2 regions of the Desulfitobacterium sp. PCE1 genome follow, and region 2 is predicted to be linked to the other one. Evidence: predicted binding sites of a transcription regulator. Region 2 holds the regulator's gene; the other holds the start of a gene.
The links. Region 2 encodes HrcA, which represses chaperone genes, less so after heat shock. Its sites were predicted from a motif close to TGTTAGCACTCNNNNNNNNNGAGTGCTAACA; they were not measured.
Positions count from the first base shown of each region.

Region 1: groES (co-chaperone GroES) is a predicted target of HrcA. The motif match lies at 8,958-8,988, and genes of this name have one in related genera.

Region 1 covers NZ_KB913023.1:1,231,303-1,242,334, forward strand. Annotated here, with positions in the region: gene nuoF (NADH-quinone oxidoreductase subunit NuoF) at 1-1,307, shown strand, start outside; gene fdhF (formate dehydrogenase subunit alpha) at 1,326-4,019, shown strand; gene DESPCE1_RS0106100 (molybdenum cofactor guanylyltransferase) at 4,287-4,913, shown strand; molybdenum cofactor riboswitch at 5,113-5,238, shown strand; gene moaA (GTP 3',8-cyclase MoaA) at 5,312-6,283, shown strand; gene moaC (cyclic pyranopterin monophosphate synthase MoaC) at 6,286-6,768, shown strand; gene DESPCE1_RS0106115 (MOSC domain-containing protein) at 6,791-7,225, shown strand; gene DESPCE1_RS0106120 (molybdenum cofactor biosynthesis protein B) at 7,225-7,725, shown strand; gene DESPCE1_RS0106125 (NYN domain-containing protein) at 7,821-8,645, shown strand; gene groES (co-chaperone GroES) at 9,032-9,316, shown strand; gene groL (chaperonin GroEL) at 9,416-11,032, shown strand, end outside.
Region 2 covers NZ_KB913023.1:3,582,439-3,593,470, forward strand. Annotated here, with positions in the region: gene dnaK (molecular chaperone DnaK) at 1-1,534, opposite strand, end outside; gene grpE (nucleotide exchange factor GrpE) at 1,560-2,201, opposite strand; gene hrcA (heat-inducible transcriptional repressor HrcA) at 2,219-3,256, opposite strand; gene DESPCE1_RS0117925 (cell wall-binding repeat-containing protein) at 3,501-8,279, opposite strand; gene DESPCE1_RS0117930 (response regulator) at 8,672-9,748, opposite strand; gene DESPCE1_RS0117935 (sensor histidine kinase) at 9,808-11,032, opposite strand, start outside.

The sequences.
Region 1 (11,032 bases), 2.4 Mb from region 2:
GCTTACGTGGCCGGGGAGGAGCCGGTTTCTTAACTGGTCTGAAATGGAGCTTATGTAAAGCTACTCCATCAGATAAAAAATATGTGATTTGTAACGCCGATGAAGGAGATCCGGGTGCGTTTATGGATCGCGGTCTTCTCGAGGGAGATCCTCATGCCGTCATTGAGGGAATGTTGATTGGCGCCTATGCTATTGGTGCAGATGAGGGCTATGTTTACTGTCGTGCAGAGTACCCCTTGGCTATCAAGAATCTGCAAATTGCCATGAAACAGGCTGAAGAAGCAGGATTCTTAGGTGATAACATCTTAGGTACGCAATTTAGTTTCCATTTGAAAATCAACGCTGGAGCCGGAGCCTTTGTTTGCGGTGAGGAAACGGCTTTGATGGCATCTATCGAAGGAAAAAGAGGTATGCCTCGAGTGCGGCCTCCTTTCCCAGCTCAAAGCGGGCTATGGGGTAAGCCTACCAACATCAATAATGTTGAGACTTGGTCCAACATACCTCATATCTTAAAAAATGGAGCCCAATGGTATGCTCAGTACGGAACGGAAAAGAGCAAAGGCACAAAGATTTTTGCTCTAACTGGTAAGGTTAACAACACTGGATTAGTTGAAGTTCCTATGGGAATGCCTTTAAGAGATATTATTTTCGATATCGGCGGCGGTATTAAAGACGGTAAGAAGTTCAAAGCGGTGCAAATCGGCGGCCCTTCAGGAGGATGCCTGCCGGAAGATATGTTGGATCTCCCTGTGGATTATGACACCCTAACCCGGGCTGGTGCTATGGTGGGTTCCGGTGGTTTGGTTATCATGGATGAAACCACTTGTATGGTGGATATTGCCCGCTTTTTCCTGAACTTTTCCCAGAGCGAATCCTGCGGAAAATGTACCCCCTGCCGTGAAGGGAATAAACGGATGTGGGAGATTCTCGACCGCATCACCCGTGGTGAAGGCAGGGAGGAGGATATTGAGAAACTGGAAACCCTGGCCTATACAGTTAAAGAAACCTCCCTGTGCGGTTTAGGTCAAAACGCGCCTAACCCTATCCTGGCCACCTTAAAATATTTCCGGGAAGAATTTGAGGAGCATATCCACGCTAAAAAATGCCGGGCCGGAGTTTGCAGTGACCTCCTGACCTACGAGATTGATGCGGAAAAATGCAAAAAATGCGGACTGTGTGCTAAAAATTGCCCAGCTAACTGTATCAGTGGAAATAAAAATACCCCCTATGTTATTGATGGGGAAAGGTGTATCCGCTGCGGAAGCTGTATGGATACCTGTAAATTTGGCGCGGTTATCCGGGCCTAGAAGAAAGGGGTGGATTTGGTGGAATGGCTGAATTTAACCATTGATGGAAAAGAAGTTGTGGTGCCCAAAGGAAGCACGGTCCTGGAAGCATGCCGGATGCACGATATTCCGGTTCCAACCCTTTGTCAGGATCCGGAGCTCACTAATGCCGGGGCATGCCGTCTCTGTATTGTGGAGATTGAAGGAATGCGCAATTTGCCGCCTTCTTGTGTGACCCAAGTGACCCAGGGTATGATTGTTAAAACTCAGACACCGAAGGTACGCAAGTCCCGCAAGGTGATCCTTGAGCTCTTAGTGGCGAACCATCCATTGGATTGTATGACCTGTCAAAAGATGGGGGATTGCTCCCTTGCTCAATATGCCTATGAATACGGTGTATCCGGTGAAGACTACCGAGGGGAACGGCGTGAACACCCCCTTGATGACAGCAACCCCTTTATTCTAAGAGATCCGAATAAATGCATCCTCTGCGGTAAATGTGTGCGGGCTTGCGAAGAGATTCAGGGACGAAGCGTATTGGATTTCTTTAAGCGGGGCTTTGACGCCCAGGTGGGACCGGCTTTTGATATTCCTTATAGTGAATCGGAATGTGTTTTCTGCGGATCCTGTGTTTCGGTCTGCCCGGTGGGGGCATTGGTGGAGAAAAAGATGGTTGGCCAGGCTCGGGCCTGGAACATCGAAAAAGTACAGACCACCTGTCCTTTCTGCGGTACAGGCTGCAACTTTGACTTAAATGTCAGCAATGGCAAAGTGATTGGGGTAACTTCAAATCCGGAGGCACCGGTGAACGGCAAAGCCCTCTGTGTCAAGGGCCGTTTCGGTATGGACTTGATCCATAGTCCTCAGCGCCTGACGACTCCGTTGATTAAAAAGGATGGCGAATTCGTCCCGGCAGGCTGGGATGAAGCTCTTGATTTGATTGCCACAAAGTTCGGTGAGATCAAAGAGCAATATGGACCAGATTCTTTTGCAGCCCTCAGTTCGGCTCGTTGTACCAATGAAGAAAATTACCTGATGCAAAAATTCATGCGCGCGGTGATCGGAACGAATAATGTGGATCACTGCGCACGTACCTGACACGCTCCCACTGTGGCAGGTCTTGCCACTTCATTTGGCTCAGGAGCGATGACCAATTCCATCAATGAAATCCCCAATGCGGAAGTCATGTTTGTAATCGGCTCCAATACCACGGAAGCTCATCCGATTATCGGTACCAAGATGAAACAAGCACTGGCTCGGGGAGCCAAGCTCATCGTAGCTGATCCACGGGAGATCGAGCTGGCCAGGGATGCTCATGTCTGGATGAGATTGAAGCCGGGCACAGATATTCCCCTGATCAATGGGATTATGAATATCATTTTGGAGAACGGCTGGGAGGATCGTGCCTTTATTGAGGAACGGACCGAAGGCTATGAACAACTACGGGAAAATCTCAAGAAATTCCCGCCGGAAGAAGTCAGCAAAATCACTGGAGTTCCCGTAGAGCTAATGGTGGAAGCTGCCCGTCTCTACACCGGTGTGGAACGTGCTCAGATTTTCTACACCCTGGGAATCACGGAGCATGTCTGTGGCACAGATAATGTTATGTCCCTGGCCAATCTGGCCATGCTCACTGGAAATATCGGGAAGGAAAGCTCCGGAGTCAACCCGTTGAGGGGTCAGAACAATGTGCAGGGAGCCTGCGATATGGGGGCTCTGCCTAATGTTTACACCGGTTACCAGAGTGTTACCAACCCGTCGGTGCGGGCTAAGTTTGAAGAGTCCTGGGGAGCTTCCCTTAATCCCAACCAGGGCTTCATGATTCCGGATATGTTTGATTCAGCGGTTAAGAAGGAATTGCGGGCTATGTATATCATGGGCGAAGACCCTGTGCTAACCGACGCCGACGCCAATCACGTGCGTAAAGGCCTGGAGGCTCTGGATTTCCTGGTTGTTCAGAACATCTTTATGTCTGAGACCGCCGAACTGGCTGATGTCATTTTGCCGGGCGCCAGCTTTGCGGAAAAGGACGGCACGTTCACGAATACCGAGCGTCGGGTGCAGAGGGTTAATCGGGCGATTAAGCCGATCGCCGCTGCGAAGGCTGACTGGGAAATCATTTGTGAGCTCGCCAACCGGATGGGGTATCCGATGGCTTACCAGTCTCCCGCGGAGATCATGCAGGAAATTGCCGCGCTGACGCCGCAATATGCCGGCATCACCTATGAACGTCTGGGCAGGAAGGGATTGCAATGGCCGGTTCCCCATGCCGATCATCCGGGAACGAAGTTCCTGCACGAAGGGAAATTTACCCGTGGCAAAGGCTTATTCGCGGCGATTGAGCATCAACTGCCGGATGAGCTGCCTGATGAAGAGTATCCATTCCTGCTGACCACAGGCCGCAAGCTGCAGCATTACAATATCTCCACTCGTTTCTCAGCTGCGTTGGATGAGCATGCACCTGAGGAATTGGCTGAACTTAATCCTAAGGATGCCCGACGGTTGGGAATTCAGGACGGTGAGAATGTTAAAGTAGTTTCCCGCCGCGGTGAGGTAGTGACCAAGGTCTGGGTAACTGAAAGGGTCCCGCCTGGAGTGCTCTTTATGACCCTGCATTATAGGGAGTCACCGACGAATGTCTTAACCAACGGAGCGTATGATAAAGTAACTAAGACCTACGAATATAAGGTCTGCGGTGTGCGGGTGGAACCTCTGGTGCAATCTGCACAATAAAGGAAACTTGCTTCAGGTGGAGTTTCGACTCCATCTGAAGCGTAGTTGACTTATCCTCTGTGAGGATAGGAATAGGGGAGTGTCCAAGCTTTGTCTAATATGCATAGCTTGCGGCACTCTCCCTTTTTTATTTCAGAAAAAACAGCTTGGTATTAACTAGCTATTAGGGTGGAAAGTAAAAGTTCTTTTATGGGAAGGGCTTATCTGTGTTACAATAAAGCAAAAGACAAAAGTCTGATCATTGATAGATATAGGGAGACATACCATATGGATGCTAATAATGGAGAAACCCTTTTGCCGATAACCGGAATTATCCTGGCCGGTGGGAAAAGCTCTCGCATGGGTCGCAACAAGGCTTTTATTGAATGGGCTGGGGTCCCACTCATTGAGCATACCTTAGCTATCTTTAGTACGGTCTTTGCTGAAGTGATGATTAGCAGCAATCATCCGGAGCTCTATGCTAAATATGGAGTTAAAGTGATCAAAGATAATTATCTGGACCATGGGCCCTTAGGAGGGTTAGAAGCATGCTTGCGGGAAGCTCGTTATGATTATGCCTTTTTTGCCGCTTGCGATATGCCTTTTTTGAGTGTAGAAGTGATTCGATTTATGGCCGGGAAAATTGAAGGGGAGGTTGATATCTTAATCCCTGAGCTTGATGGCGAAATTCAACCCCTCCATGCTTTTTATCACAAAAACTGTCTTCCCATAATTGAAGACAGTTTAAAGGCGAAGCATCTTAAACTGGCAGTATTTATTCGGCAAAACAACAGGGTACGTCATATGAGGGAGAAGGATTTCATTAATTTTCCAAACATACGTCTTTGTTTCAGTAATATGAATACACCTCAAGAATACCTAACCCTGCAACAGCATAATCTTCATAATACTTGACAATAATGTAGACATTCTTTATCGTATTTAAAGGAAACTATAAAAAGCGGCTATTTTATCAGGAATTTATTAAGATTTGTTAATAAAGATTAAGAAATATTATTATTAGAACTCTTTTTGCAATCTCCAAAATAGTGTATACTACAATTAGTTACATTCTTTAATAATTATTCACAGCCGTAGTATAATGAGTAATAGAATACGTTTTGTGCTCCGAAGCTGGAAACCTAAAGTGAGCTATGGTTTACCAGTCGTGCATTCTGCACCGGGTATTATTGGAAACAGTAATGCCTCCCATTTGGAAAGGAGTCTGTAGGGTATAGGGGAACTCCCCGGTTTTACAGACCGTGGGAGTTCTTTGTTTTGTGGAATAATGAACGTGAAGGTGGGGGAAATCTATGCAAGATCAATATCGACGCCAGATCGAATACCTGAGGATTTCCATTACAGATCGCTGCAATTTACGTTGCAAGTATTGCATGCCTCCTGAAGGAGTTCAATGGATTCCCCATGAGTCTATCTTGACCTATGAAGAAATATCACGTGTCATGCGGATTAGTACCTCCTTAGGATTTAGACGGTTTCGCATAACCGGCGGGGAGCCCTTAATTCGATCCGGAATTCTGGAATTTTTACAGAATGCTTCCCAAATTTCAGGGGTGGAGGATCTGATGCTTACCACCAATGGGATACTTCTTCCAGACATGGCAGAAGACCTAAAGAAGGCGGGAGTTAATCGAGTTAATATAAGCCTGGATACCTTCGATGAAGATAAGTTTCGAGAGCTCACCCGTGGTGGGGATATTAAGAAAGTCTTTCAAGGGATACACCGCTCCCTCGAAGTAGGGTTACATCCGGTTAAACTCAACGTAGTGGTTGTTCGTGATTTCAATAGCCATGAACTGCCACGTTTTATGGAATTAGCCCATGACTATCCCGTTCATGTTCGCTTTATCGAATTGATGCCCATCGGAATCAGTTCGGATAAACGCAGTGATTTTGTATCCATCGATGAGATGAAAGCAATATTGGGCTTAGAGGGCCTTAAAGCTACTCGTGACATTCGAGGAGGAGGGCCTGCTGAATATATCACTTCGGAGGGATTTAAAGGTAGTGTGGGCTTTATCAGCGCTATCAGCAAACATTTTTGCAGCACCTGCAACCGTATTCGCTTAACTCCCGATGGTAAGCTGCGCCTATGTTTACACAGTTCCAATGAAGTGGATTTTCGTGAAGTGCTTCGCTCCAACAAGAGTGATGATGAGGTCAGGGATGTTTTTGCCCAAGCGATTTGGAATAAGCCGGCTGAACATCATATGAATGATCAGGCTTGGCAGGATCAACGGATTATGTCCCAGATTGGAGGATAATTATGGAATTGACACATTTTGATGAAGAAGGCCGGGCACGTATGGTGGATGTCTCAGATAAAGCGGAGACCACTCGAGTGGCTACCGCCCGAGGTAAGGTAGAAATGCAACCGGAAACTTTAGAGAGAATCCGATTAGGGCAGATTGCTAAAGGGGATGTATTGGCGGTAGCCCAAGTCGCAGGAATCATGGCTGCCAAACAAACTTCAAATGTTATTCCTATGTGTCACCCTTTGGCTATTACAGGGGCTAAACTGAGTTTTGAAATTGTTCCTCCCGGAACCATAGAAATCGAAGGAATCGTCAAGGTCACGGGGAAAACCGGGGTTGAGATGGAAGCTCTTACAGCAGTAAGCGTTGCAGCTTTAACCATCTATGATATGTGCAAAGCTATCGATAAGACCATGGTCATCGGCGATATTCGGCTCATGGAAAAAACCGGCGGCAAGAGCGGTCATTTTATTCGCGAAGATCATATAAGCTAAAAAGTTGGGGAGGAAAGATAAAATGGCGAAAATTATTGCAGTTTGTACAAGTGAGAAAAAGGGGATGCGGAAGAAAAACGTGGGCGAGGGAATCCTGAAGGTTAATTTTGGCATTGAAGGTGATGCCCATGGGGGAGATTGGCATCGTCAAGTAAGTTTGCTGGCTATGGAAAGCATTAAGAAGATGCAGGACATGGGGCTTGATGTGGGACCAGGAGATTTCGCTGAGAACTTAACCACCGAAGGAATTGATCTGGTTAGCCTGCCCCTTGGCACAAAACTGAAGATTGGTGAAACCGGCGTGGGGGAAGTGACCCAGATCGGTAAAGAGTGTCATACCCGCTGTGCTATTTATTATCAAGCGGGGGATTGTGTTATGCCGAAGGAAGGGATCTTTATCCGTGTTCTGGAAGGTGGTCCTATTGGGGTGGGAGACACTATTGAGGTGATGGAATAATGCTAAGGGTTGGGGTTATAACAGCCAGTGATAAAGGAGCCCAGGGTCAAAGAGAAGATCTTTCCGGTACTGTTCTCAAGGAATTGGTGAAAGAGATTGACGGCGAAGTCATTCTCTATGCCATCCTTCCGGATGATCAGGAGCTTTTGGCTCAAACCATGAAAAAATGGGTGGATGAAGATGGCTTGGACCTTATTCTGACCACGGGAGGCACAGGTTTCTCCTTACGTGATGTTACCCCAGAGGCCACTATTGCCGTTGCGGATCGGATGGTCCCTGGTATTGCTGAAGTAATGCGTTATGAGAGCTATAAAATTACCCCGAAGGCTATGTTGAGTCGAGCGGTAGCCGCCTTGCGCAAGAAGACCTTAATCATCAATATGCCGGGTTCTCCTAAGGCTTGTAAGGAGTGTTGGGCCGCTCTTGTCCCTGCTCTGCCCCATGGGATTCAAATCCTCAAAGGCGAAGCCGGCGAGTGCGCTGCTCCTACTCATCAATAGAGATATTCAGCAGAAAATATTTTTTGAGCTTGTCACCCCTGTCCTTTTCCTGCGTATTCTATAGTAAGCAGAAGTGGAAATGGGGTGATATTTTTTTGAAAACTATTGCTTTTGTTGATTATGAAAATATATGGACAGGACTATTTGAACAAGGTTATGAATTAACTCCGGAAATCCTCATGGAATCCATTCAATTGTACGCTAAACGAAACCACTATGTCCTATCCGCTATTTATCTCTATGCTAATTTTGATCGGGAGGAATTCTGGCGTACCCAGACTTCCTTTGAGAAGACTCATGTATATACGCGTCATGTCTACGGAAAAAGTAATTTCGCCAGCACAGGATTAAGGCGAAATGCGGCGGATGTGGAGCTCATACTGGAAGCGCAGGAAATCTTGCTTACCCGTACCACGACTTTTGATGTATTTCTCCTTCTAACCGGGGATGGAGATTTTTTGCCCTTAGTTCGTAAAATAAGAGCCTGGGGAAAAGAAGTTAAGGTCATCGGCGTGGATGGAAGTATACACCATGAGCTGCAACCCTTTAGTGATTCTGAGGATTTTTTCAGCGAGCTTCTCACTCAGGAACGGCCACGGGAATATAAAGCAGAAAAGGATCTTGAGCAAGGAATCTTAATCCTGGCTCAGCTTCAGTCAAGTATGGCGTATGTTGCCTCTACCAAAGCAAGGACAGCTCTTTCGGAGCATCTAGGGGCTACCACATCACAAGTGAAAGACCTTATTCGCCATGCTTTAAAAGAGGGGATCCTCCTTGAACAAGAATATGCAGATTCTGGTTTAAAGATCGGTAAAACAAAGATTTATCTTTTAAATCTTGACCATTTCATGGTTCAAGCTGTTCTGGGTTCAGCAACAGAAGAGATTCGCAAACGCTATGAGAAGCTAGGAGTTCTTTGATGATTTTCTGTGTGAAAAGGTAAGGGATAATGAAATTATAGAAAAAGGGATATCTGGCTTTGAGGGGGCGGATATCCCTTTTTCTAATGAAAATATAGTTTTTTGCCCAAAGGATGAATAAACCCCCCGGGGACTGGTCAATATAGTGCTTAGTGAATGCAAGTAGAAGCAATGATATTCTGTCAATTTAAGAGTGATGCAATAAAGAGCAGATATAAGGAGAAAACAGAAGGTTTTCGACTGTAAATCTCTTAAAAATGCAAATGACAGGATTTGATTTCTTCATCTACCTTGCATATTATTATAGTATGATGTTAGCACTCAATAGGAATGAGTGCTAACAATAGTAAAATAATATTTTAGTTCTTAAGGAGGGACTTTCTTCAATGAACATTAAGCCTCTAGGTGACAGGGTAGTCATTAAAGCACTCCCTATGGAAGAAAAGACAAAAAGCGGAATCATCATGCCGGATACGGCTAAGGAAAAACCTCAAGAAGGTGAAGTCGTTGCAGTAGGACCTGGAAAAGTGGAAAAGGGAGAGCGCATTGCCCTCGATGTTAAAGTGGGTGACCGCGTGATTTATTCCAAATATGCTGGTACTGAAGTAAAGTATGATGGTCAAGAGTATCTCATTCTTAAGGAAACTGACATTTTAGCGGTTATTGGCTAGGACATACTCTTTGCTTATCTACTTAGGAAACTTGACATTGCATAATGCTTTCTAACTTATCGAGTCTTAAATTTCGGATTTTTAAGGAGGAACTTACAGGTGGCAAAACAAATCGTTTTCAATGAAGAAGCTCGCCGTGCACTAGAGCGTGGTGTTAATGCTTTGGCTGAATCTGTCCGGGTAACTCTCGGACCTAAAGGTCGTAACGTGGTTTTGGACAAAAAATTCGGCGCGCCTTTGATCACCAATGACGGTGTAACCATTGCACGGGAAATTGAACTGGAAGATCCATTTGAGAATATGGGTGCTCAACTTGTTAAAGAGGTTGCAACCAAAACCAATGATGTAGCAGGGGATGGAACCACCACTGCAACCGTATTGGCTCAAGCGATTATTCGTGAGGGTTTAAAGAACGTGGCTGCCGGTGCTAATCCTATGGGTATCAAACGGGGCATTGAGCAGGCTGTTGAATCTGTTGTCAATGATATTAAAACCAATGCTAAGCCCATTGAAAGCAAAGAATCCATCGCTCAAGTAGCTTCTATCTCCGCTGGCGATGATAACATCGGCGTTCTGATTTCTGATGCTATGGAAAAGGTCGGAAAAGACGGCGTAATCACCGTAGAAGAAGCTAAAGGAATGACCACCGAGCTTAAAGTTGTAGAAGGTATGCAATTTGACCGGGGCTATCTCTCTGCGTATATGATTACTGATACCGATAAGATGGAAGCTGTTTTAAATGACCCTTACATCTTAATTACCGATAAAAAGATTGGCGCTATCGCTGACATCCTCCCCGTTCTTGAAAAAGTCGTTCAAGCCGGCCGTCAACTTCTGATTATTGCCGAAGATATCGAAGGTGAAGCTTTGGCTACTCTCATTCTGAACAAACTTCGCGGAACCTTTACCTGCGTTGCCGTAAAAGCTCCTGGCTTCGGTGATCGCCGTAAGGCAATGCTGGAAGATATCGCGATTCTCACCGGTGGTACCGTCATTACCGAAGATCTTGGCTTAAAGCTGGAAAACACTACGATTGATATGCTGGGCCGTGCTCGTCAAATTCGAGTAACTAAAGAAGAAACCACCATTGTAGAAGGATCCGGCTCTCAAGATGATATTAAGAGCCGTGTGGAAGCCATTAAAAAGCAAATCGACGAAACGACTTCTGATTTCGATCGCGAAAAACTTCAAGAACGTTTGGCTAAATTAGCCGGCGGTGTTGCTGTAATTCAAGTAGGCGCTGCAACAGAAGTTGAAATGAAAGAAAAGAAACTCCGCATCGAAGATGCTTTAGCTGCAACCCGCGCAGCCGTTGAAGAAGGTATCGTAGCCGGTGGTGGTTGCGCTTTAGTGGATGCTGCCCAGGTTCTCGACAGCCTCCAACTGACTGGAGACGAAAAGACCGGTGTAGCTATCGTATGCCGTGCTTTGGAAGAGCCTCTCCGTCAAATTGCTAATAATGCAGGATTTGAAGGCTCCATCGTTGTTGAAAAGGTCCGCAATGGTGGTCGTGGGGTAGGATTCAATGCTCTGACCGAAGCATATGAAGATATGATTGCTGCCGGTATCGTTGACCCTGCTAAGGTTACACGTTCTGCTCTGCAGAATGCAGCTTCCATCGCTGCTATGCTCCTTACTACCGAATGCATAGTTTCCGATATTCCATCTAAGGATAATGGTGCTGCGGCTGCTATGGCTGGTATGGGCGGCATGGGT
Region 2 (11,032 bases):
AGTCCGCTTGGTTCTTAGCATCAATCAATTCTTTGCGCTTTTTATCTTCGTCGGCATGGGCTTCTGCATCTTTTTTCATTTTCTCGATTTCTTCTTGACTTAAACCTGTAGAAGCGGTAATGGTAACCTTTTGCTCATTACCTGTAGCCATATCTTTAGCAGAAACATGGACGATACCATTGGCATCAATATCAAATTTTACTTCGATTTGAGGGATGCCGCGGGGAGCAGGTGGGATTCCGGAAAGTTGGAACCGGCCTAAGGTTTTATTATATGCCGCCATTTCACGCTCTCCTTGGAGGACGTGGATATCCACAGAGGTCTGGCTATCTGCCGCAGTAGAGAAGACTTGGCTCTTTGTGGTCGGAACTGTGGTGTTGCGATCAATAATCCGGGTAAATACTCCGCCCAAGGTTTCAATTCCCAGGGACAATGGAGTGACGTCCACGAGAATAATATCCTTCACTTCACCGGCCAGAACTCCACCTTGAATCGCCGCACCTAAGGATACCACTTCATCCGGGTTAACACCCTTATGGGGATCCTTGCCGCTTAGCTTTTTAATGGCTTCCTGTACAGCGGGAATCCGGGTGGATCCGCCTACGAGAATGACTTGATTCACATCACTCCAGGACAGCTTAGCATCGGCTAAAGCTTGACGAGTAGGTCCAAGGGTCGCTTCTACCAAATCCGCAGTCAATTCCTCGAACTTAGCCCGTGAAACATTCATATCTAAGTGGGCGGGTCCTTCGGCCGTCATGGTGATAAAGGGCAGATTCACATTGGTGGTGCTCACTCCGGAAAGCTCCACTTTGGCTTTCTCTGCAGCTTCTTTTAAGCGTTGGAGGGCAACACGGTCTTTAGTCAGATCCACACCTTGATCTTTTTTAAATTCTGCTGCCATATAGTCAATCAGACGTTGGTCAAAATCGTCCCCACCGAGCTTGTTGTTCCCGCTGGTGGCTTTAACCTCAACCATTCCCTGAGAAAGCTCAAGAAGGGACACGTCGAAGGTTCCTCCCCCTAAGTCAAAGACCAGAACGGTCTGATCCTCTTGCTTGTCTAAACCATAGGCTAAAGCTGCAGCCGTAGGCTCGTTGATAATCCGCTTAACCTCCAGGCCGGCGATGGTTCCGGCATCTTTGGTAGCTTGCCGTTGGGCGTCGGTGAAATAAGCGGGGACGGTAATAACGGCCTCGGTGACCGTCTGTCCCAGATAAGCTTCAGCATCTGCTTTCAATTTTTGTAGAATCATTGCAGAAATCTCTTGGGGAGAGTAGTTTTTATCATCAATTTTCACTTTGTAATCCGTTCCCATATGTCTCTTAATAGAGAGCACAGTTTTATCCGGATTAGAAACAGCTTGACGCTTAGCCACTTGACCTGCTAAACGTTCTCCTGTCTTGGAAAATCCAACCACAGATGGAGTGGTCCGATTCCCTTCCGCGTTGGTAATAACAACGGCTTCGCCGCCTTCCATAACTGCCACACAAGAGTTGGTGGTTCCTAAGTCAATTCCAATCACTTTACCCATGTTCAATACTTCCTCCTTATCGCACCTAGCGGGACACTTTAACCATACTAGGACGTATTACTTTTTCTTTAAGATAATAACCTTTTTGGAGTTCCTCTACAACGGTGTTCTCCGGGTGTTCCTCTGAATCCACTTGGAGTACTGCCTCGTGTATATTAGGGTCAAAGGGCTGCCCCACCGCCTCAATAGGCGCCAGTCCTTCTTTGGCGAGAATGCTTTGCATCTGCTTGAAAATCATCTCCACTCCTTGGGAAAAGGACTTTATATCTTGAGTGGTCTTAGATGCCTCTATCGCTCGTTCAAAGTTGTCCAATACAGGCAGCAGCCCTTCCATGACACGTTCCGATGCATATTTGGCAAAATCCTCTTTCTCTTTTTGTGTCCGCTTGCGATAGTTGTCGAACTCGGCTTGTAACCGCTGAAGATGAGCATAGTATTCATCCGCTTGGTTCTTGGTCTGGTCAAGCTCCGCCTGAAGGGTGAGCACTTTTTCTTCTAAAGAAACATCCTGCTCCTGGGAAGATTCATTACCCCTTTCATCTTCCTGGACAGCTTCTTCAAGGATTTCTTCAACGGTATCCGTTAAATTTTCCTTAGACTCTTGGGCATTCTTATTTTCCCATTCGGTATGACCCGATGGAGGGGTTTTCCCGCCCCAATTCACCATTATTGAAACCACCTCTCCTAGTTCCTTTGTCGTATAGTAAGAAGCTCAGTGAGCGTTCTTGTCATATAATCCACCATGGCTATAGCCTTCCCATAATCCATACGGGTAGGTCCAATCAAACCGATGGTACCCAAAGGCTCTCCGTCAATCCAATAGGTCCCTGTAATAATACTACAGTCCCGAAGTTCCTTTAGTTTATTTTCTCCACCAATGGTAACTGCCAGACCCTCTTTCTGGGGATGGAGCACTTTTATGATCTGATCTCCCTCTTCAAAAATCTGGAAAAGGTTTTTGATCTTTTCCACATCCCGGAATTCAGGTTGGTTCAACATGTTCAGAGTTCCACCCAGATAGACCTTATTGGATTCTTCAGGGCCATTGCTCAGAATAGCGGAAAGAAGCTCCAAAGCATTGTCGATCAGGAAGCGTTGACGAGTCAGTTCGCTATATATCTCGTGAAGCATATCCCTTTTCACTTCTTCCATAGAATGCCCACGCATCTTATGGTTAAATACGTTGGCAATTCTCTGAAGTTCCTCGGCCGTTACATTTTCTCCAATATCGACAATTTGATTCTCCACCACACCATTTTCCTTGACCACTACCATGATGGCTTTGCTGGGTTCATAAGGAAGGAAGTGTATCTGATTAAAAGCACTCTTCCCCTTGTCCGGCCCTATCACGATACTGGTCAAGTGAGTGAGCTCGGAAAGCAGTTTGCTGGAATGAGCAATGACAGTCTGAATCTCCGCAATCCTCTTCGTGGTCTCCTTTTCGATAACATCCTTTACATCATCAGTAACATTGGATTTCTCCATGAGGCAATCCACATAATACCGATAACCCGCATCCGAAGGAATGCGGCCTGCTGAAGTATGAGGCTGTTCGATAAGACCCAGCTCTTCCATATCGGACATTTCGTTACGAATGGTGGCCGGCGAGATGCCTAAATCAAATTTCCGGGCGATGGTCCTTGAACCAACCGGCTCAGCAGTATTTACATAATCCTGAACGATAGCCCGCAGGATCTTCTTTTTTCGCTCGTCCATCTGCATCAACATAACCACCTTTCCACCTTCGTTTTTTCTTTGTTAGCACTCGACCTCAATGAGTGCTAACGATTTATGATATTATAGTACCGCTCTCATTCTTGATTGTCAAGTATCAGGCAAGCTAAAAAAGGCCGTCCAAATTGCACTAAAAAAGAAAGCATCATAAATAGTAATTCCTATTTATGATGCCCATCTCACATGACTATTTATTTGCTGGGAATCAATACGAATCGTTTTTTCTAAGGCACTACTCTACCAAACTCTTGAGTTGCTCCTCTATAGCAGGACTGACAGCCCCCTGTCCACCAAAAATTACAATATCAGAAGGTTTTCTTACCTTTAGATAATTTTTGAGATCGGTACTTAGGGTCTCCCCTACCAAGATTAGAGGATCTTTCAATTTGGCTGAATAAACACTTCCGGCCAAAGCATCCGGGAAATCCCGACCAGTTGCTATGCTTACTCCCCGTCCGCTTGGGTCGAAGTATTGGGCAACGGCCAGGGTACTTGCATAACGATCCTGTCCGCCAATCCGAACGATGTTCTCTTGTCCCAGCCCGGTAAGCTGTGCCACTTCATCTCTGACTCCATCGCTGACCGCCCCTTGCAGGCCAATGATATACACCTTACTGGGGTTCCGCTGGAGTAATTCTTCCCTGATCTCATCCGGTATAGAATTGGGGTTAACGATAAGAAGAGGGAATTGTTGTGCCGCAGCAATACTGCTTACGGACAGGGAATCCGGGAAGCTTTGCCCTGAAGCAATGACCACCGGTCTGCCTTGGGTAACGTCCAGATGCTCGGAGATCCTGGCAGCCGTTCCATAGCGATCCGCCCCGCCCAAGCGTATGATATTGCTGAAGCCATTGTCTTTTACACTGTCTTCCACATATTGGCTTACCGCCCTGGTTCCTCCCAGGATATACACCGTTCCCTGGGGCTCCAGATAGCCTTTTAGGTATTCTATAAGCTTTTGACAATCGGTTTCACTGTGTCCAACCAGCAGGACAGGCGCTTCTTTTTTATAGGCCAGCACACTTCCGGTTAAGGCGTCAGGAAACTCATCCGATCTGGCTACAACCACACTTTTCACTTTACCGTAATAGCTGCCCCGGGCAATGGCTAAAGCAGTATCAACCCGGTTCGCTCCGGCAAGTCTTTGCAGCCCTTGAGAGGCTACCATTTGGTATTCATAAACATTTTTGGTACCCTTTTCACTGATCCTGATCACAAATAACCCTTTTCCGGAAATATTGAGAAGGCCATTGGTGTCAAAATCGGCAATTGAAGAGTTGCTGCTGCTGATTGCGTAAGCACTTTCATTTAGATGACCTACACTAATCAACCGGGGCGTACGGTTTTCTTTTTGAGCATTGGCTTTTTCCCGCTCATTGTATTGGTTTATCGCCGCAATCAAAATCTCCTTTTTGGTCAATCGATCAGCAGGAACAACCAGCGCCGGATTTTGAGGATTGACAAGGTTGGAAGTATTCTCTGCAGGAGGAGTGATTGGAGGAGTAACAGGGCCTATCGGAGCAGAACCGCCACCACCGCCATCGTCTCTATCCCTGTCCCGCGATTCCATCTGTAGATCATAAAGGACAATGTCGGTTCCCACATGGATTATACCATCTTTGATCCAGCTGTCCCCAATGGTTTCCTGGCGCTTATCCCGACGGCTATCGTAGGTGTAATAGCCGGATTTTTTAGCAATGATGTAATAATCCCCGTCAGGGATGACCATCCAGGCATAGTATCCAGTGCTTGATGTAGGCTGGGGATTGGCATTATTATTGGTTGCAGCCGGGTCAGCCGGCAAAGCGACCAATGTCCCCGGGGTACGACCGTTATCCTTATTCAGTTTAGTATCCGCCCAGTAGAGTTCCATAGTTACCCCGCTGATGGGCAGTCCCGTATCACGATCCGTGACCGTGCCATAGGGGTCGATAAGGATTGTGCTGATCACGATCTCACCATCAGCGGTTACAGTGGCTACGGCCTTTCCTATGGTGAGCTTTTGGCCGGTACCGCCAACATTATGTTTCAAATTGATAGTGTAGGTTCCAGGTGGGAGGTTATCAGCCTTGAAAATTCCCTCGCTCGTTAGCGCACTGGAACCGGGTGGAAGGGAAACCGGGTTTTGATTGCTGTCGACAAGCTCTATTTCATAGCTATTTCCACTTAATCTATGAGCACTGCCATCGGGGGCTTTCATCAACGCTACCCCGGTAATGGTTTTGGAAGAATCAAAGCTCTCTTTCGCTGCCCCTGTAATCTCACCGACAATACAGGTGTGAGTAAAGGTTACTTCCCCCAATGGTACACCATCTACAATCACAGGTTTTGCAATGTTCACATTATAAGGCATATTTCCCTTGGGTACGGCAATTTTGTATTTTCCGTCAGACCCGGTAATCATTTTAGCGTAGAAGTCGACGATGCCATCTCCATCAAAATCCTCTGCTACCTCTACGATAGCCCCTGCTACAGGCTTTCCTGTTGCATTATCCATAACAATGCCTTGGATGCTGCTGGGCTCAAAGGTTACTATAATTTCACTGGCAGCATGAAGATTCTTTATATCATCGTCGACCTCTGCCCGAACAATAACAGTTTTGCTTTCAATTCCGGACAAATTCGCTGACTTATAAACTACAGAGCATTTTCCTTCATGATCCGTAGTTGCCTCAGAACCACCTGGGAAACTTCCAATGGCGGAATTCCCATCAAGGGCGCTGAAGTCTACTTTAATACCTGGAATCGGATTATTATCCTTATCGGTAATCAGAGCATGGAGGGTGGTAGTCTGCTTCCCGTCTCCAACAATACTGCTGGGATTGGCAACCAGGGTGATAATAAAATCCACCAATTCAACATCTTTAGTTAAGGTTAAGTTGCCGGAAACATCTACTCCGACAGTACCATTGGAACTATTGGGCATAACATCAATATCTGTAGTCTTCGTACTGTATTGGGGATTTTCCACGACGATCTTATATTTGCCCAATTTTACCTTGTTAAAAGAATACTTTCCGTCTTTGTCAGTCTTTGCTCTGTCGATTTCATTGCCGCTGAGGTCCTTAAGGATAACAGTGGCCTCTGCTATTTTTTCATCTGTCTTCTGATCAGTCACAGTCCCATCCAGATTTATGGATGAGGGCAGGATCACTGGGCCTTGCCCGTTGCTGGCCGTTGGTGAGCCCTTTAGAACTCCGGTTTGGGCAACCGGGGTGACTTCAAAGAAAATGTATTGGCCCTGATCCTCAATGCCTAAGGTGTAGGTCTGAGAGGTTGCCCCATCAATGGGAACTTTGCCAGTTCCATCCTGATTTTGGCCCCGGTACCACTTGAAGGTAGTTCCCCCTTTCCCCTTCTCCTCCAGGTCACCGTTCGCATCAGAGTAAGTATAATTACCGGTCAGGGTTTGACCGACTTCAAGCTTGCCGGTAATGCTTACAGATGTTGCAGTCGGAGCTGTGTTGGGATTTTCCTGGGTTGTCGCATCGGCGGTATTGGAAATCCCGCCATTTCCCCCTCCGCCTATCAAAAGTCTAAAATAGTATTTTGTATTATCCTTCAAGCCATTGACCGTTGTCTGAGCTGATTCCGGATCGAGGGGCATACTAGCTGTACTCTCTTCCGGGAAGTTACTGTCAGTTGAATATTGAAGAATTACTACTTCAGCATTCTCCGGTGCTGTATAATTCAACTCAACGGAGCCATAGGGGTCCTCGCTAGAAAGTTTGGCCGTCAAATCAAGTAAAGGCCAAGTATAGGGAGTTTTATCAGCATCGGATATGGACACATCAGTAATCGTAAAGTAAGAAAGCATGTGGCATTGATGTCCAATATGACTAGCAATAAAGCCAAACCCATTACCAGCATTATTTACCTGATTTAACGTTTGTTCCAATACAACCGAGGGCTGACCTTCTACCTGATCAGTTAACTTAACATTATCAGAAGTTATTTCAAGTTCCAGTGAGTGTTGATCACCAGAAGCAGGGGTCACTGCGGCCCCAACAATCTCTTTGATCTCACTGAAGGAAGTTAATTCTCCACCACTGGTACCTGTCTTATTGTAGAAACTATTTATGTCTACACCATTTATCTGGAATAATCTGATTTTTCTTTTGCTTATATCTTCGCTATCATCACTTTTCACTGCACCTGTAAAGAGAATCGCATACCCATATAGCTTTCCCGCCTCTATTTTGCTATTAAGCAAAATGCCTGCGCCTTCCATGCTGTGATAGTTAACCTTGGATAGATCCATATCAAATGTAATTGTTTTCTTTGACGTGGATACACTGGGTAACAAAACAAAGTCCTTATATGCATTTGTAGCGTAACCATAAAACGTAACCCTGGTTCCACTTCCCTTTATTATAATATGTTGATTATAATAAAGCCCCAGAGGACTATCGTCGCTAACACCGTTCTCATCTTTAGGATAAGCGGGCGGTGAGGCATTATCTTTCTTGAATGGCGTTCTTGGTAACTTAACATCTTCACCCCAGTTCCCCGTGTGACCATAAATCTGCCAGGGTATCGGCTCACTTACATAATCCACTTCTACCCTGTCACTCTCTATTCCGCCGGAGGTAACCGAAACGTAGACCGTTCCCTTCCCTTTACCAAGCTGAGGAATCTCTATTGTTACTGAAGTTTCACCTGAAGCTACTGTGCCCTGTCCAAGGATGTCGCCCCCTGTTGCCTGATCATATACTTTTACAATATCTCCGGGCAGTAAATCTGTGACTATTACTCTATCGCTAATACCTTCTATGTAGTTGATTGCTGATGGGGTAGTCACAGTAATACCTGAAGGAGTAGTCGACTGGATTTGAAAGAATGGTTCTTCGAGACTATTGTTGTCATCCAGTATATCGTTCATGATAACCCCATCAGATTCTGCGGCAACTGAGACAGCTCCAAATGGACTATACACCAGTAGGCAAGCGGTTAATAACCAAGTTATTAAAAACTTGAATCTGCTTTTCAGGTCATTCCTCCTGAATTTCATTTTAGATCTATTGTTCACTAATAGTAAAGCCTCCTTTCGCTCCATATGAGCTCACCATACTAATGGTCAGTCTAAATTCCCAGCAGCCATTTCCTAATGTAGCCAAAAAAGCAAATCATCTGAGGAATACATTTTAACTTATTCAGAATTTAAGCATCTCATTTCTCTCACCACCTATTTCGTTTAATAAGACAGACCTATTAATACGGGTATTCTATATAATAAAGAGAGCTACCTTACAAAAAACTTACATCCCCATATAAAAAAAAACCGCCGCAAGGCTTGCTAAAACAGCCATGCATCGGTTCTCATACTTAAATACCATCTTTATAATTCTTATCTTTTATCTTCTATCACAAAATAATTTTTCTAAAATCATAGTTAAAATGTTATCAATTTGAATCTAAATCGTGCTTGTAGATCAATTCTTCCATTGTCACTTTTTCTATGATCGCGGAAATCCGTCTGACTATCCGTTTATCCAGTTTAGTATCCAATAAAGATTCAAGCTTCTCCATGAATTCATCGTTAAGGGGAGTATGTCTTAAAACACTTTCTACAACGTCCAAACCTTCACGATAGCGTTTTTCTTGAAAATAATAGTAGAAAAGCTTTAATGCCAGCTTCTGGTAGATCGCCAACATTTCCACTCTCATCTGATAACACCAGAAATAGTCTTTTCCTGCCAGCAAATCCCCTTTATAGATTTTCATAGCTCTTTGCATAGAGCCTTCATCGTCAAAGGATAGGGAATTAAGCAGCTCCTTTACATCCCAATGCAATTCTGTTAGAGAGATAAGTCGATAGGTCTTTTTTACTGCTTGAATCTCAAAGCCTAAATTATTTTCTTTAAAGGATTGCTTCAACCGAAATATTGTTGTATATAGACTTTGTTCAGCTTTATGAGTTTCAGTATTAGGCCATAGCCTATCCATCAGCACCCATTTAGACACGGAACAATCATTAAGCAATAAATAAGCAAATAGCTCTTCTGCCTTCGCGGTCGTCCAGCGTATGGGCATTTGACTCCCGATCTTTACTTCAAAACCACCAAACATCCTTATATCGATTGAATTGCTTTCAGTCTTGTGTTTACTTTTTCCTATCCCCTTTAGTTTGTATACTCTGTTTATAGAACGATCCAGCTTTTCCTCGACAACGGGCTTCAGTATATAGTCCAGGGTATTGACATTAAAGGCATTAAGGGCAAATCGATCATAAGCAGTCACAAAGACAAAAGCCACTTGATCATTTATCTCAGCAATTTGCATTGCCAGTTCAATTCCATTTGTACCAGGCATATCGATATCCAAATATACCACATCAGGTTTCAATTTCTCAACATTCAGCAACACTTCAGAAGGCTTCAGAAACTTCCCGACAATTTCTACATCCTTCCTCTTGCTGAACATTCGCTCCATGAGATCAAGGGCTGGTTTCTCATCATCCACCAAGATCACTCTCAGCATTAAATCTCCCCTTAACACTAGAATCCATATCATAATTACCGGCTAATCCTAATCAGGCCTTACTCACTCTCGTCAATTTCAAAATAAACCTTTGTGCCCATACCTTCGGTACTCTCAATCTTTAAGATACTGCCCAAGGAATGTTTCAACCGTTTTTGAACACTATACAGACCGACCCCTCCTAAAGACTCTTTACCTGTGTCTCCTTTTCCATGATTAAGGATTTGCATTCTCCGCTGATTGTGAATCCCTATACCATCATCGGATACCTGGATCATAATGTGACTTGATTTCTTACTGATTTTGATTTGGACGGTTCCCCCTGCTTCTTTTTTGATTATGCCATGTCTTATAGCGTTCTCCACCAAAGGCTGTATGGAAAGAGCCGGAACCTGACATTGCAGCAGCTTAGGGTCGATATCGAAGAGGACTTCCACTTTGTCTCCAAAACGTGCCTTTTGGATATCCACATATCCATAAACCATCATCATTTCTTGCTCAATGCTTATAAGGCCATTGGAATGCTCAAAATCAAAAGATCCCCGAAGATAATTGCTAAAGCTTCTTAAAAGCTCTCCCGCCTTATGGCTATCCGAATAACAATACGAGATGATGGTGTTTAAGGCATTATAAAGAAAATGGGGCTTAATCTGGGAACGCAGGAAAGCATACTCTTTTTCGATATTTTCTTTCTCTTGCAGTGCTAATTTTAAAGATATCTCCCTATTCTTCACATAGAGATCGGATAGTTGGACAGCTAAATAGACCATTAACTTGAGTGCAAGAATCAAACTAAGCATAAACCCGAAAAACATATCCTCTATTAATCCGAAGCTGAAAAATGCCAGATTCACCACGTATAAACTGAGTACCCCTAAGGCACAAGCCAAGAAGCCAAATTTAGTCCTTTCCTGTTCATTCTCCTTTACTATGTTATAGATATAGACCGCTCTTATGAATATTCCAATATAAATAATAAGCTCGATTATGCCGACGAGGATACAAAGATAAGCGTATATGCTTAAAGGAAGAAGAAGTAGGGCCACGGCGAATAGAGCATACAGTCCTAAAATTATATGATAAACTTTTTTCGGAATAAAATTTTTATCCAGCTGTTTAAGAAACACAGCCAAACTCATAATGGTTATAATCAGCGAAAGCTGAAGGAGTTTATAGGCGGCATCAAAGGGGATGTGGGGAAATAAAAATAAAAGAGTTCTTTCCCCATACATGGAATTGGTCAATGCGTGAAAAAAACAAAATACAGCCATACTCATAAACATT